2 regions of the Lysobacter yananisis genome follow, and region 2 is predicted to be linked to the other one. Evidence: riboswitches for the same ligand, from Rfam matches in the RefSeq annotation. Region 2 holds a riboswitch; the other holds the start of a gene.

Evidence for each region. Region 2 has a riboswitch for glycine ahead of gcvP (aminomethyl-transferring glycine dehydrogenase). Riboswitches for the same ligand answer to the same signal wherever they lie in the genome.
Region 1: linked by a shared signal. The riboswitch ahead of RDV84_RS05775 (trimeric intracellular cation channel family protein) and the one ahead of gcvP (aminomethyl-transferring glycine dehydrogenase) in region 2 are both predicted to bind glycine.

What each region holds. Positions count from the first base shown of each region.
Region 1 is NZ_CP133568.1:1,360,442-1,367,554, reverse strand. It holds gene RDV84_RS05790 (hypothetical protein) at 168-1,154, shown strand; gene RDV84_RS05785 (ABC transporter ATP-binding protein) at 1,151-1,882, shown strand; gene RDV84_RS05780 (hypothetical protein) at 1,955-2,335, opposite strand; glycine riboswitch at 2,621-2,725, shown strand; gene RDV84_RS05775 (trimeric intracellular cation channel family protein) at 2,884-3,489, shown strand; gene RDV84_RS05770 (uracil-DNA glycosylase family protein) at 3,491-4,069, opposite strand; gene RDV84_RS05765 (MFS transporter) at 4,239-5,897, opposite strand; gene RDV84_RS05760 (DcaP family trimeric outer membrane transporter) at 6,129-7,113, opposite strand, start outside.
Region 2 is NZ_CP133568.1:5,910,454-5,917,566, reverse strand. It holds gene RDV84_RS24460 (hypothetical protein) at 1-81, shown strand, start outside; gene RDV84_RS24455 (hypothetical protein) at 265-984, shown strand; gene RDV84_RS24450 (DUF2846 domain-containing protein) at 981-1,475, shown strand; gene gcvP (aminomethyl-transferring glycine dehydrogenase) at 1,782-4,640, opposite strand; glycine riboswitch at 4,849-4,948, opposite strand; gene RDV84_RS24440 (VOC family protein) at 5,185-5,616, shown strand; gene RDV84_RS24435 (multidrug effflux MFS transporter) at 5,716-6,978, shown strand.

The DNA.
Region 1 (7,113 bases), 1.6 Mb from region 2:
AAGGTCCTCCCATAGCGAAGGTCCTGCTAGAACAACGTCCTGCTAGAACAAGACCAGAACAAGGCCGTCCCGCAGTGGCCGAGGCTTGGGCTGTTGTGGGAGGGCCTTTCAGGCCCGACGCTTTCGGCTCAGCTCGCCGCGCTCCCCATCCGCGCTACCCTCGCCGCATGCCGCCCCTGTTCCATCCCTGGCTGCGCGAAGCCCGCCTCGCCGCCCTGCGCGGCGGCGGCTGGCGGCGCTGGCGCGGCGGTCTGGCGATGCTGGCGGCGATCGCCGCGGCCGGCCCGCTGCTGCGCGCGTTCGGCGGCGAGTCCGCCGCCCTGCCGGCCGCCGTGCCGAGGCTGATCGCGCAGTTGCCGCTGCCGTTCGCCCTGCTCGCGCTGGCCTGCGCCTATGCCAGCGCACGCGCGCGCCTGGGCGCGCTCGACGACCGCCTGCGCCACGGCTGGTGGGCGGCCGCGCCGATCGCGCCGGCGCGCATCGCCCGCACCCTGGTCCTGCTCGCCGCGCTCGGCGTCGCGGCGGCGCTGTCGGCGACCGCCGCGTTGCTGCTCGCGCTCGGCGGCGACGGCGCGCGCCTGCGCACCGCGTTCGCGGTGCTCGCCGCCGGCCTCGTGCCCGGCGTCGCGCTCGGGCTGGCGGCGGCGCTGCACCAGCGCCGCCGGCCGGCGCAGCGGGTGCGCGAAGGCGCGCGCGAGCCGCTGTTCGGCCTGCGCTGGCTCGACGACGCGCGCCTGCCGCACCTGAGCGACTGGCAGCGGCGCGAGGCGCTGCTGCGTTGGCGCCGCGGCGGCCACGCCTGGATGATCGGCGCGGTGCTGATGGCGCTGCCGGGCTCGACCGCGCTGGCCAGCGGCGCCGGCGTGTTGCTGATCGCCACCGCGCTGGCCTGGTTCAGCCTGCTCGCGCAGGCCTGCGCCGCGGCGAGCGTCGCCGCCGCGCGCGCGCTGGCGGCCTTGCCGGTGCCGCGCCGCGGTTTCGCCCGCGCGGCCTGGCGCTATCCGGCCTTCGCGTTCGCCTGCGCCTGCGCGCTGGCGGCGCTGGGCGCGGGCCTGCTTGGGTTGGGCTGGCGCGCCGCGCCGGCGTGGCTGGTCGCCGTCGCGCTGCTGTGTCTGCCGGCATTGGCGGCCCTGCGCGCGGGGGCGCGCCGATGAGTCCAGCCCTGGAACTGCAAGGCCTGCACCACCGCTACGACCAGCACGCGGTGCTGCACGGCATCGACCTGGCCCTGGCGCCGGGCGATTTCGCCGCCCTGATCGGCCCCAACGGTTCGGGCAAGACCACCTTGCTGCACTGCCTGGCCGGCCTGTTGCGGGCGAGCGCGGGGCGGGTGCTGATCGGCGGCCACGACCTCGACCGCGACCCGCTCGCGGCCAAGCGCGCGCTCGGCTTCGCGGTCGATCCGGCGCGGCTGCCGCCGCTGCTGAGCGGCCGCGAATGCCTGCGCCTGTTCGCCGGCGCGCGCGGCCTGGACGCGATTCCCGAACCGACCCTGGCGCTGTGCGCGACGCTGTCGCTGCAGCCGATGCTCGACCGCCGCATCGGCCAGTACTCGCTGGGCACGCGGCAGAAACTGGCGATCGCGCTGGGCCTGCTCGGCGAACCGCCGCTGCTGGTGCTGGACGAACCGCTCAACGGCCTGGACCCGCTCAGCGCCTACGCGCTCAAGCGCCACCTGCAGGCGCTGGCGCGCGAACGCGGGGTGGCGGTGTTGCTGGCCACGCATTCGCTGGACGTGGCCGAGCGCTTCATCACCCGCGCCGCGTTGCTGGTGGACGGGCGTCTGCGGCGGCAGTGGGACGCCGGCGAACTGGATGCGATCCGCGCCGATCCGGCGCGCTCGCTGGAGCAGTCGATGATCGACGCGTTGGCGGGCGATTGACGCGGAGCGCCGCGGCGGATCATTGGCGCCGATGCCGCATCAGTTCCCCGGCGCGACAGCGCGGCGCGGCGATCAGCCCAACGGCGTGGCCATGCACAAGACCGCGACCGGCGCATTGGCGTCGAGGTACTCGCGCAGCGCGTCGCGGGCCTGCGCCGTCGCCCCGGTGAACAGATAGAAGTCCAGATCCTGGCGGAACGCGCCGGTTCGCTGCGGCGACCAGTCCGCGGCGGTGGTGTCGATGACAGCGAAATTCAGCGCGCTTGAGGGATCGGCCTGGACCAGCTCGCGTTCGAGTTCGGCGACGGACGCGGCCGCCAGTTCGAACAGTCCGTAGCGGTAGGCGCCGCGTTCGTCGAGGAAACGCGGCGCGACTTGCGCCCCGGCGACGAACACCCGTCGCCAACCCTGGAACGGCGACGACTCGGCGTCTGCGAACGGCAGTTGGGTCACGGCATCGGTCCGGCGGGGGCGTCGCGTGCGAAAGTAGGGCCGGCGATGGACGCAGTCAAATCCGCGGCGATCGGCTGCGGCGTCGCGCGCGCTGCGGCGACGCGGTTGGATTCCCGGTGCGCTTCGTGCCGTCGCGCCGGCTTGCTACCATGCCGCCGTTCGCAGAAGAGAGGCGCCGGCCCACGGCCGCCGCCCGCCGAAGGCGCAGGCTCCCATAATCGCTCAGGCCCGGTTCGCCGAACCCGATCCGCCGGATCGGATTCGCCGGACCGACCACTGCAACGACATCGCCGATCTGGAGAGAGGCCGCTTCGACGGCCCACCGAAGGGGCAAGCGGCCCGGCCATGCCGGCGCCGCGCAAACTCTCAGGTAAAAGGACAGCGGGAGCGGCGCCGCGGCCGAGGCTGCGGAAACCGATGCGCATCGCTGCGCGCGCTCCGGCGCGCGCGGTCCCGCCGTCCGCCTGCGTCCGCTCCGCGGCGCGGCGTCCGCGCGCATCCGTCTCCGTCGCCGCCGCGGTTTCCCGATCCTTGCCGGAGACCCGCACGTGTTGCTGCAGATCATCTACCTCATCGCCATCAGCGCCGAAGCCATGACCGGCGCGCTCGCCGCCGGCCGCCGGCGCATGGACTTGTTCGGCGTGGTCATCATCGCCTGCGTCACCGCGCTCGGCGGCGGCTCGCTGCGCGACATCGTGCTCGGCCACTATCCGCTGGGCTGGGTGCGCCATCCCGAGTACCTGGGCTACACCGTCGGCGCCGCGTTCGCGGCGACGTTCCTGGCGAAGAAATTGCACTATTTACGCCGTACCTTCCTGTGGCTGGACGCGCTGGGCCTGATCGCGTTCACCCTGATCGGCTGCGCGGTCGCGCGCGAAGCCGGCCACCAGCCGGCGATCGTGGTCGTCGCCGGCATGCTCACCGGCGCGTTCGGCGGCGTGTTGCGCGACGTGCTGTGCAACGAGATTCCGCTGGTGTTCCAGCGCGAACTGTACGCGGTGATCTCGCTGCTGACCGGCATGGCGTATCTGGGGTTGCTGCGCCTGGGCGTGGCCGAGAACGTCGCGGTGCTGGCCTGCCTCGGCGGCGGCTTCGCGGTGCGCCTGCTGGCGATCCGCTACGAATGGGAAATGCCGAAGTTCGTCTACCAGTGACTCATTCGGCCAGCGCCTGAGCGACGCGTTCGCGCAGCGCCGGCACCAGTTCGCGTTCGAACCACGGATTGCGCTTGAGCCACAGGTTGTTGCGCGGGCTCGGGTGCGGTAGCGCGAGCAGGCGCGGCCAACGCTCGCGCCAGGCCATGACCGCTTCGGTCAACGTAGCGGCGTCCGGCAGGTGCCAGGCTTGCGCGTACTGGCCGATGGCCAGGGTCAGCCGCACTTCGCGCAAGTGAGGCAGCAACTGCGCCTGCCACGCCGGCGCGCATTCGGGCCGCGGCGGCAGGTCGCCGGACTTGCCCTTGCCGGGATAGCAGAACCCCATCGGCACGATCGCCACGCGCGCGGCGTCGTAGAAGGTGGCGCGATCCAGCCCCAGCCAATCGCGCAGGCGCTCGCCGCTGGCGTCGTCGAACGGAATCCCGGATTCGTGCACCTTGCGCCCCGGTGCCTGCCCCGCGATCAACAGCCGCGAGGTGGCGCTGGCCTGCAACACCGGCCGCACGCCGTGCGGCAAGTGCGCGGCGCACAGGGTGCAGGCGCGGATGTCGCGCAGCAGGGTGGGGAGGGGCTGCATCGGCTTATGGTAGTTCGGGTTCGCGATTCGTTTCTTCGCGCTCTTCATCCCCGCCTTCGCGGGGGTGACGGTAGGTGGGGCGCGGTGGCTCGTAGCCGGTCCCGATTCCCGATTCCCCAAAAAACTGCGCCGGCCCGAAGGCCGGCGCAGTGATGCGAAGCGAAAACCATCACTCGGTGATATCGCGATCCTTCGTTTCCGGCAGGAACAGCGCGCCGATCACCACCGTGAACGCCGCCACCACCACCGGATACCACAGGCCGCTGTAGATGTTGCCGGTGGCCGCGACGATCGCGAACGCGGTGAACGGCAGGAAGCCGCCGAACCAGCCGTTGCCGATGTGGTACGGCAGCGACATCGAGGTGTAGCGGATGCGGGTCGGGAACAGTTCCACCAACCATGCCGCGATCGGGCCGTAGACCATGGTCACCAACAGCACCAGGAAGGTCAGCAGCGCGATCACCATCGGCTTGTTCATCTGCGCCGGGTCGGCCTTGGCCGGGTAGCTGGCGGCGGCCAGCGCGTCGGTCAACTGCTTGCCGAAGGCTTCGGACTGGCTCTTGAACGCGGCGCTGTCGAGCGCTTCGCCCTCGAAGCTGGTCAGGACGGTGCCGCCGATGCTGACCGTGGCGACGCTGCCGGCCGCGCCGGGCGCGTTCTGGTACGGAATGCCCTTCTTCGCCAGCGCCGACTTGATCACGTCGCAGGACTGCTTGAACGTGGCCTTGCCGACCGGGTCGAACTGGAACGCGCAGCGCGCCGGATCGGCGGTGACAGTGACCGGCGAGGCGGCGACCGCGGCTTCCAGCGCCGGATTGACGTTGTGGGTGAGCGCCTTGAACACCGGGAAATAGGTCACCACCGCGATCAGGCAGCCGCCGAGCACGATCACCTTGCGTCCGATCTTGTCCGACAGCCAGCCGAAGAAGATGAAGCCGCCGGTCGCCAGCGCCAGCGCGATGGCGATGAAGATGTCGGCCTGGTTGGGGTCCATGCCGAGCGTCTTGGTCAGGAAGAACAGCGAGTAGAACTGGCCGCCGTACCACACCACCGCCTGGCCGGCGGTCGCGCCGAGCAGGGCCAGCAACGCGATCTTGCCGTTCTTGGAGAAGAAGCTCTCGGTGATCGGCGCCTTGGAGGTCTTGCCTTCGGCCTTCATCTGCTGGAACAGCGGCGACTCGGCCAGCTGCATGCGGATCCACACCGACACGCCGAGCAGGATCACCGAGACCCAGAACGGAATGCGCCAGCCCCAGGCTTCGAACGCGTCCTTGCCCAGGTAGTTGCGGCAGCCCCAGATCACCAGCAGCGACAGGAACAGGCCGATGGTCGCGGTGGTCTGGATGAAGCTGGTGTACAGACCGCGCTTGCCGTTGGGCGCGTGCTCGGCCACGTAGGTCGCCGCGCCGCCGTACTCGCCGCCCAGGGCCAGGCCCTGCAGCAGGCGCAGCACGATCAGGATGATCGGCGCGAGGATGCCCAGCGTCGCGTAACTCGGCAGGATGCCGACCAGGAACGTCGACAGGCCCATCAGCACGATGGTGACCAGGAAGGTGTACTTGCGCCCGATCATGTCGCCCAGGCGCCCGAACACCAGCGCGCCGAACGGCCGCACCGCGAAGCCGGCGGCGAAGGCGAGCAGGGCGAAGATGAACTGGCTGGTCTCGTTGAGGCCGCCGAAGAACTGCTTGCCGATGATCACGGCGAGCGAGCCGTACAGATAGAAGTCGTACCACTCGAACACGGTGCCGAGGCTGGAGGCGAAGATCACCTTGCGGTGGTCCTTGGTGAGCGGCGCCGAATGCGCGCCTGCGGTGGTGCTGGACATGGGCTGTTCCCCCGAACAGTGGATGGAAGCGGGTTGTGGCCCGCCGGGGCGTTTTGTTTTCGTCTTGCCGCGCGGCGTCGTACCGACCGCGTCGAATCCTTCATCCCGTCATCCTCGCGAACGCGGGGATCCAGAGCATTTCGTGCGAGAACGCTGGAGGTTCCTGGACTCCCGCCTGCGCGGGGACGACGATTCCGGGGCGACGCGGTCGCCGCCCCGGCATGGCTTCGATCAGAAGCTGTACTTCACATGCGTCTGCAACCGATTGAGCTCGCCCTTCTCGCCGGTCTCGATCTCGCGCTGGCCCCAGATGTACTCCGCGCCGATGTCGAGCTTCGGGATCGGGGTGTAGATCAGGTTGACGTGCGCGGACTGCGCCGACTTGGTGATGCCCAATCCGGTCAGCGCGGTCTGATTGTCGTACTGCGCCCGCGAATAGAACAGGTTGCCGCGCAGCTTCGGGCTGAACACGTGGCGCCAGCCGACGAAGCCGGCGACCAGGTCGATGTTCTCCAGGTCGCCGGTGGCGTCGAGCACCGCGTCGTTGTTGAGCGCCAGGCCGACGTAGCGGCCGATGCCGCTGCCGGCGGTGACCATGTAGCGCAAGTCGTCGCTGGCGCCGACGTTCCACTTGCCCGACACGCTCAGGCCGTAGCCGGTGGTGCTGTCGTTGATCCGGCCGGACTGGTACTTGAGCTGCCGCGCCAGCGCGCCGACGCTGAAATGGCCCCAGTCGCCCTTGGCGGTGTAGCGCGCGGTCACGTCGGGCACCGCGCCGTCGTCGCCGGCGACCTGGGCCATGTTGCCGCGGAACGGCGTGTACACCGTCTCGGGATTCTCGACCGAGAACGACCACGGCCCGCTGGTGTAGCGCAACTGCGCCTGGCGCACGAACACCGTGCCCTCGGTCGGGCCGAGGAAGTCGACCGTGTCCGGCAGCGCGTTGGCGTCCTGGAAGTTCGACCAGGTCTGGCCGGCCAGCCACTTGTTCCAGGTCACGTAAGCGTGGCGCAGGGTCAGCGCGTAGGTGTTGGTGGCGACCTCGTTGCCGGTGAACGCGGTCGAGCCGCCGCCGAACAGATCGAATTCCAGATAACCCTTGAGCTTGTCGCCGCTGTCCAGGTCGGTGTCGGCGGCGAACCAGAAGCGCGAGAAGTTCGCGCCCATGTCGGTGTCGCTGCCGCCCTCGCGGGTGGCCTTGGCGCCGACCGGGATC
Region 2 (7,113 bases):
CGGCGTTTCGACGACGCCCGCCTGATCGGCACGGCGGCGGGACTCGGCGCATTCGTGGTGCTGGTGGCCGAATCGCCCTGAGCGGCGTGGCCGCCGCCAGCGACCGCAACCCAAACTGCGCACGGACAGCGCGACACCCGACGGTGTCGGCGCACGCCGGGGTGGCCGACGCCTGGGCTATGGCCCGAAGTTGCGACCCACTTGGCAAAAATCGAGGTTTTGGCTAGCGTGTCGGCCACCGCGGACGGGCAAGGGGAGATGGGTATGCAGGCCACGACGCGCGTTTGGCTGGCGGTTTTGGCGGCGGTGCTGGCGTGTGCGACGTGGCCGGCGCCTGCCGGCGCGACGGCCACCGTCGTCGCCGTCGCAATCGAAGCGCCCGCTGCGGCGATGACGGAAGCGGCGAAGGCGGAAGTGGCGAAGGCCGGGCCGGACGAATCCGCGGTCGACGCGGTGGCTCCGGCAGCCGCCACCGGCGCCATTCCCGCCGACACCGCGATCTGGCTGGAAACCATGCAACCGCTGAGTTCGGCCACGCTCAAGCGCGGCGAGTCGTTCGCCTTGCGCGTCGCCGAGCCGGTGATGGTCGACGGCGTGGTTGTGGTGCCGGCCGGGACGGCCTGCCACGGCGAGGTCATCCATGCCGACCGCTCGCGCGGCGGCGGCCGCGCCGGCGAGTTGCTGCTGGCGGCGCGCTACATCGAACTCGACGGGCGCAGGGTCGGTTTGCGCGGGTTCCGCATCGCCGCGACCGGTCAGCAAAAGATGGGCGCGACCATGACCGTGGCGCTGGTCGGCGGGCCATTGGCGTTCTTCGTGCGCGGCACGGAGATCGAGATTCCGGCCGGAACCCGCGCCCAGGCACGCGTGGCCGGCGCTGCCGCAGCGCCCGCGGTTTCGCCGCCGCCTGCGCCGCCCGCACAAAACATTTCGCAACCGTCCGCATCCGCGGAGCGGTCAATCTCAGGGGAAGTCGTGCAATGAAGTTGAATGCCAGTGTGTTGTTGCTGTCCGTGGCGCTGCTCGCGCCGTGCTCGGCCTGGGCCGCGGAGCAGGCCGAAGCGGCCGCGCCGGCCGTAGCGACCGAGGAAGGCGCCGCGGACAAGGGTAAGAAGGCCAAAGCCAAGGTCGTGGAAATTTCGCCGCCACAAGACGGTAAGGGCAAGATCGTGTTCTTCCGTGCGCCGAAGTTCGTTGGCGGAGCGATCGGCTACAAGGTGCGCGAAGGCGAAACCGTCCTGGGCAATTTGTTTGCCGGCAAGTATTTCGTGGCCGAGGTCGAGCCGGGGGCGCACGAGTACGCCGTGCACTCCGAGACCAAGGACGTGCTGGCGTTGGAAGTCGAAGCCGGCGAAACCTACTACGTGCAGGGCGGCGTGAGCATGGGCGTGCTGGCGGGGCGGCCGAACCTGTCGCCGGCCACGCAGGCCGACTTCGATGCGATTTCGGCCAAGCTGAAGGAACGCTCGAAGTAAGCGGCTGGGTCGCGGTTCGAGGAATGGAAAAGCCCCGCGCATGCGGGGCTTTTCCGTTGCGCGTGCGGGCGGTTTGGAGCGTTGCTTCGGGCGTTCGGAACGCCGTGAATCGATTGTCGCGGTCGCGGTCGCGGTCGCGGTCGCGGCGTGCGCCGCTCCTACAGCTAGGCGATGCCGCAACGTAGCCCCTGCAGGAGCGCGCACGCCGCGACCGCGAAACCACAGCTGCGTCGCCGGCCGGTTTCCCAACGCCAAAAAAAGGCCCCGCAGATGCGGGGCCTTGGTTCTCGCGCGAGCCGCCGAAACTTACGCCTCGACTTCTTCCTTGTACGCATCCACCGGAATACAGGCGCACATGACGTTCTTGTCGCCATACACGTTGTCCACGCGCGACACCGGCGGCCAGTACTTCTGCAGCTTCAGCGACGGCAGCGGGAACGCGGCCAGTTCGCGCGGGTAGGCACGGGTCCACTCGCTGGCGCTGACCTGGGTGGCGGTGTGCGGGGCGTGCTTGAGCGGGTTGTCCTCGCGGTCCAGACGGCCGTCCTCGACCGCGCGGATCTCTTCGCGGATCTGGATCATCGCGTCGATGAAACGGTCGAGCTCGTGCTGCGATTCGCTCTCGGTCGGCTCGACCATCAGCGTGCCGGCGACCGGGAAGCTCAAGGTCGGGGCGTGGAAGCCGAAGTCGATCAGGCGCTTGGCCACGTCCTCGGCGCTGATGCCGGTGGCGTCCTTGAGCGGGCGCAGGTCGAGGATGCACTCGTGCGCGACCAGGCCGTTGCGGCCGGTGTAGAGCGTCTCGTAGTGCGGTTCCAGGCGCTTGGCGATGTAGTTGGCGTTGAGCAGCGCGACCTGGGTCGCCTTGCGCAGGCCTTGCGTGCCCATCAGGGTCACGTACATCCACGAGATCGGCAGGATGCTGGCCGAGCCGTAGCTGGCCGCGCTGACCATCCCGACCGCGCCTTCGCCGTCGACGGTCTTCGGCAGGAACGGCGCGAGGTGCGACTTGACCGCGCACGGGCCGACGCCCGGGCCGCCGCCGCCGTGCGGGATGCAGAAGGTCTTGTGCAGGTTCAGGTGCGAAACGTCGGAACCCCACTTGCCCGGCTTGGCCACGCCGACCAGGGCGTTCATGTTGGCGCCGTCGGTGTACACCTGGCCGCCGTGCTGGTGGATGATCTGGCAGATCTCGACGACTTCTTCCTCGAACACGCCGTGCGTGGACGGGTAGGTCATCATGATCGCGGCCAGGCGGTCGCTGTACTTCTCGGCGTTGCGGCGGATGTCCTCGACGTCGACGTTGCCGTTGGCGTCGGTCTTGGTCACCACCACGGTCATGCCGCACATCTGCGCCGAGGCCGGGTTGGTGCCGTGGGCGGAGTCGGGGATCAGGCAGATGTCGCGATGGCCCTCGCCGCGCGAGCGGTGGTAGGCGCGGATCGCCAGCAGGCCGGCGTATTCGCCCTGCGCGCCGGAGTTGGGCTGCAGGCTGACCGCGTCGTAGCCGGTGCATTCCACCAGCATCGCTTCGAGTTCGTCGATCAGCTGCTTGTAGCCGGTGGTTTGATCGGCCGGCGCCAGCGGATGGATGTTGCCGAACTCCGGCCAGGTCACCGGGATCATCTCGGCGGTGGCGTTGAGCTTCATCGTGCACGAGCCCAGCGGGATCATGGTGCGATCCATCGCCAGGTCCTTGTCGGCCAGCGAGCGCATGTAGCGCAGCAGCTCGTGTTCGCTGTGGTGGGTGTTGAACACCGGGTGCTGCAGGAACGCGGAGGCGCGACGCAGCGCGGCCGGGATCGCGTCGGCGGTGGACGCGTCGAGCGTGTCGATGTCGAGCTTGGCGCCGAACAGGCCGGCCAGCGCGGTGAGGTCTTCGCGGGTGACGGTTTCGTCGAGGCTGATGCCGACGCTGCCGGCGTCGATCTCGCGCAGGTTGATGCGCGCGGCGCGGGCCTGGGCGTGGATCGCGGCGGCGTCGACGCCGTCGATGCGCAGGGTGTCGAAGAAGCCGTCGGCGACCTTTACCCCGGCCTGGCGCAGCGCGGCGGCGAGGATCGCGGCCTGGCGGTGGACGCGGCGGGCGATGCGGGTCAGGCCGTCGGGGCCGTGGTAGACCGCGTACATGCTCGCCATGACCGCCAGCAGCACCTGCGCGGTGCAGATGTTGCTGGTGGCCTTCTCGCGGCGGATGTGCTGCTCGCGGGTCTGCAGGGTCAGGCGGTAGGCCGGCTTGCCGTCGCTGTCGACCGACACGCCGATCAGGCGGCCCGGCATCGAGCGCTTGTAGGCGTCGCGGCAGGCCATGAAGCCGGCGTGCGGACCGCCGAAGCCGAACGGCACGCCGAAGCGCTGGGTGTTGCCGACGACGATGTCAGCGCCGAATTCGCCCGGCGACTTCAGCAGCACCAGGGCGAGCAGGTCGCTGGCCACGGCCAGGATCGCGCCGCGCGCGTGCAGCGCGTCGGCGGTGGCCTGGTAATCGCCGAGGCCGCCGAAGGTGTCGGGGTATTGCAGCAGCGCGCCGAACACGTCGGCGCTCGCGGCCTCGCTGTCGTCGGCGACCAGCAGCTGGATCTCCAGCGGCTCGGCGCGGGTGCGCAGCACTTCCAGCGTCTGCGGATGCACGTTCTTCGAGACGAAGAAGGTATCGGACTTGGACTTGGCCGAACGCTTGGCCAGGGTCATCGCCTCGGCCGCGGCGGTGGCTTCGTCGAGCAGCGAGGCGTTGGCGATCTCCATCCCGGTCAGGTCGGCGACCATGGTCTGGAAGTTGATCAGCGCTTCCATGCGGCCCTGCGAGATTTCCGCCTGGTACGGCGTGTAGGCCGTGTACCACGCCGGGTTCTCCAGGATGTTGCGCAGGATGACGTTGGGGGTGTGGGTGCCGTAGTAGCCGCGGCCGATGAAGCTGCGGAGCACCTGGTTCTTCGCGGCGATGGCGCGGATCTTGGCCAGCGCTTCCACTTCGCCGATCGCCGGCGGCAGGGCCAGCGGCTGGGGGGACTTGATCGAGCCGGGGACGATGGCGTCGGTCAGCGCTTCGAGCGAGGCGTAGCCGACCTGCTCGAGCATGTGGCCGATTTCGGCGTCGTTGGGGCCGATGTGGCGCTCGATGAAGGCGTCGTGGTGCTCGAGATCGCGCAGGGTCGAATGAGTCATGGGCAGGGGGCGTCCTAAGGCAACGTGCGGTGCCGCACGCGAGGCGCCCCTCTGTCCTTTTGCCTGAGAGTTTGGAAGCGTGCTGCGGCGCAGGCCGCTTGGGGGAGGGGGGCCGCTGGGGCCGCTCCTGTCCGCGCTCGCTTCGTGCCCCTTCGGCGCCGGTTCCGTCCGCGATGCCGCTGCGGCCGGGCGGTCTCTCCAGAGTTTTGTACACGCGGCGGTCTGGGGCCTGAGCGATTACGGGCGTTGCGCCTTCGGCAGCGGCCGGCCGGGGTGCCCGGGGCGGACGCTTCTCCCACCGCGTGGTCGAAGCGGGGATTATAGCCGTTGGCGGGCAGGGGCGGGGGAGTGGCCTGGGCTTCCTGTAGGAGCGGCGCGAGCCGCGACCGCGGGGCGGCCGATTGCGCCGTAGGCGGGGTGTCGCGGTCGCGGCTTGCGCCGCTCCTACAGGGGCTTGCGGACAGATCCGAGCAACTCGGGCCGATAACGGCGGCACCGCGCGGGAGTATGCTGTCGGCCCCCATTCATGCGATGAGGCCCGGCCATGGCCGCGCGACCGTTCCGCCTGCTGCAACTCGACCACGTGGTGCTGCGCGTGCGCGACACCGCCGCGATGGTGGCGTTCTACTGCGAGGTGCTCGGCTGCAGCGTGGAGCGGCGCCAGGACGAGATCGGCCTGGTCCAGTTGCGCGCCGGCGACTCGCTGATCGACCTGGTCGACGTCGAGGGCAAGATCGGCCGCCTCGGCGGCGCCGCGCCGGGCGAGCAGGGCCGCAACATGGACCACCTGTGCCTGCGCGCCGAGCCGTTCGACCGCGAGGCCATCGCGGCGCACCTCGCCGCCCACGGCGCGCGCATCGGCGAGTTCGGCTCGCGCTACGGTGCCGAGGGCGAGGGTCCCTCGCAGTACCTGTACGACCCGGAAGGCAACATGGTCGAGCTCAAGGGCCCGCCCGACGCCCCGGTCGCGGCCTGAGCGCGGGCCGATGAGCGCAGATTCGATGAGCGCGGACCCGATGAGCGCAGACCCGATGAGCCGGGCTGGCCAGAGCCCGACCTGCCCGAGCGCGGCCGCATGAGCGCGGACGCCGCCAAAACGCCGATCCCGATCCGCCGCCTGGCCCTGCTGCTGGGCGGGCTGGCGATGTTCGGGCCGTTCTCGATCGACACCATCTTCCCGGCGTTTCCGGCGATGGGCGCGCAACTGGGCGCGGACAAGCTGCAGATGCAGCAGACCATCAGCGTGTACCTGGTGGCTTATGCGTTGATGAGCATCGTGCATGGGCCGCTGTCGGATGCGATCGGGCGGCGGAAGGTGATTTTGGGTGGGTTGGCGGTCTTTACGTTGGCTTCGGCTGCGTGTGCGTTGGCCACGGATCTGCCTACTTTGCTTTTCTTTCGCGCGGTACAAGGGCTGTCGGCGGGTGTTGGCCTGATCGTTGGCCGCGCCGTCATCCGCGACCTGCTGCACGGCGACGACGCGCAGCGGTTGATGAGCCAGGTGATGATGATCTTCGGCATCGCCCCGGCGATCGCGCCGGTGATCGGCGGCTGGATCCTGGGCTGGTCGCACTGGCCGGCGATCTTCTGGTTCCTGGTCGCGTTCTCGGTGGCGCTGTGGGCGGCGGTGGCGCTGCTGCTGCCGGAAACCCACCCGCCGCAGGCGCGCTTGGCGCTCAAGCCCAAGCGCCTGATGCGCGACTACGTGGCGATCTTCCTCAACCCGCGCTTCCAGCGCCTGACCGCGGTCGGCGCGTTCAACTTCGGCGCGCTGTTCCTGTACATCGCCTCGGCGCCGGCGTTCGTGCTCGACATCCTCAAGCTCGGCGAGCGCGACTTCGCCTGGTTCTTCGTGCCGACCATCGGCGGCATGGTCGCCGGTTCGTTCGTGTCCGGGCGCGCGGCCGGCAAGGTCAGCGGCGACCGCCTGGTCGACATCGGCTTCGCCTGCTGCGCGCTCGCCATCGCCTTGAACCTGGGCTACAACCTGTGGACCGACGCGCCGCGGGTGCCGTGGGCGGTCGCGCCGATGTGCATCGGCGCGTTCGGCATCGCCCTGGTGTTCCCGATCGTGACCTTGTCGATCCTCGACATGTACCCGCACCAGCGTGGCTCGGCGTCCTCGCTGCAGGCCTTCGCCGGACTGGTGGTCAACGCGCTGCTGGCCGGGGTGATCTCGCCGCTGCTGAGCGACAGCGCGCTGCACCTGGCGGTGGCGGCCTCGGGCCTGACCGCGGTGGGGTGGCTGTTCTGGCGCTGGGAAGCCTGGGTGTCGCGCAACCGCGTGGCGCGCGTGCCCGAGGACGCGGTGGTGATCGAGCCGCAGGATTCGTTGTAGCCGTCAGGTCGTGCTGCCGTGGCGGTCGTTTTCTGCAAAAGCGGCGCGCGGCGCGACCGCGAACCGTCGCTTACGGCGCAAACGGGCAACCCCGCAGTCGCGGCTTGCGACGCTCCTGCATTCGGATACCGGCCA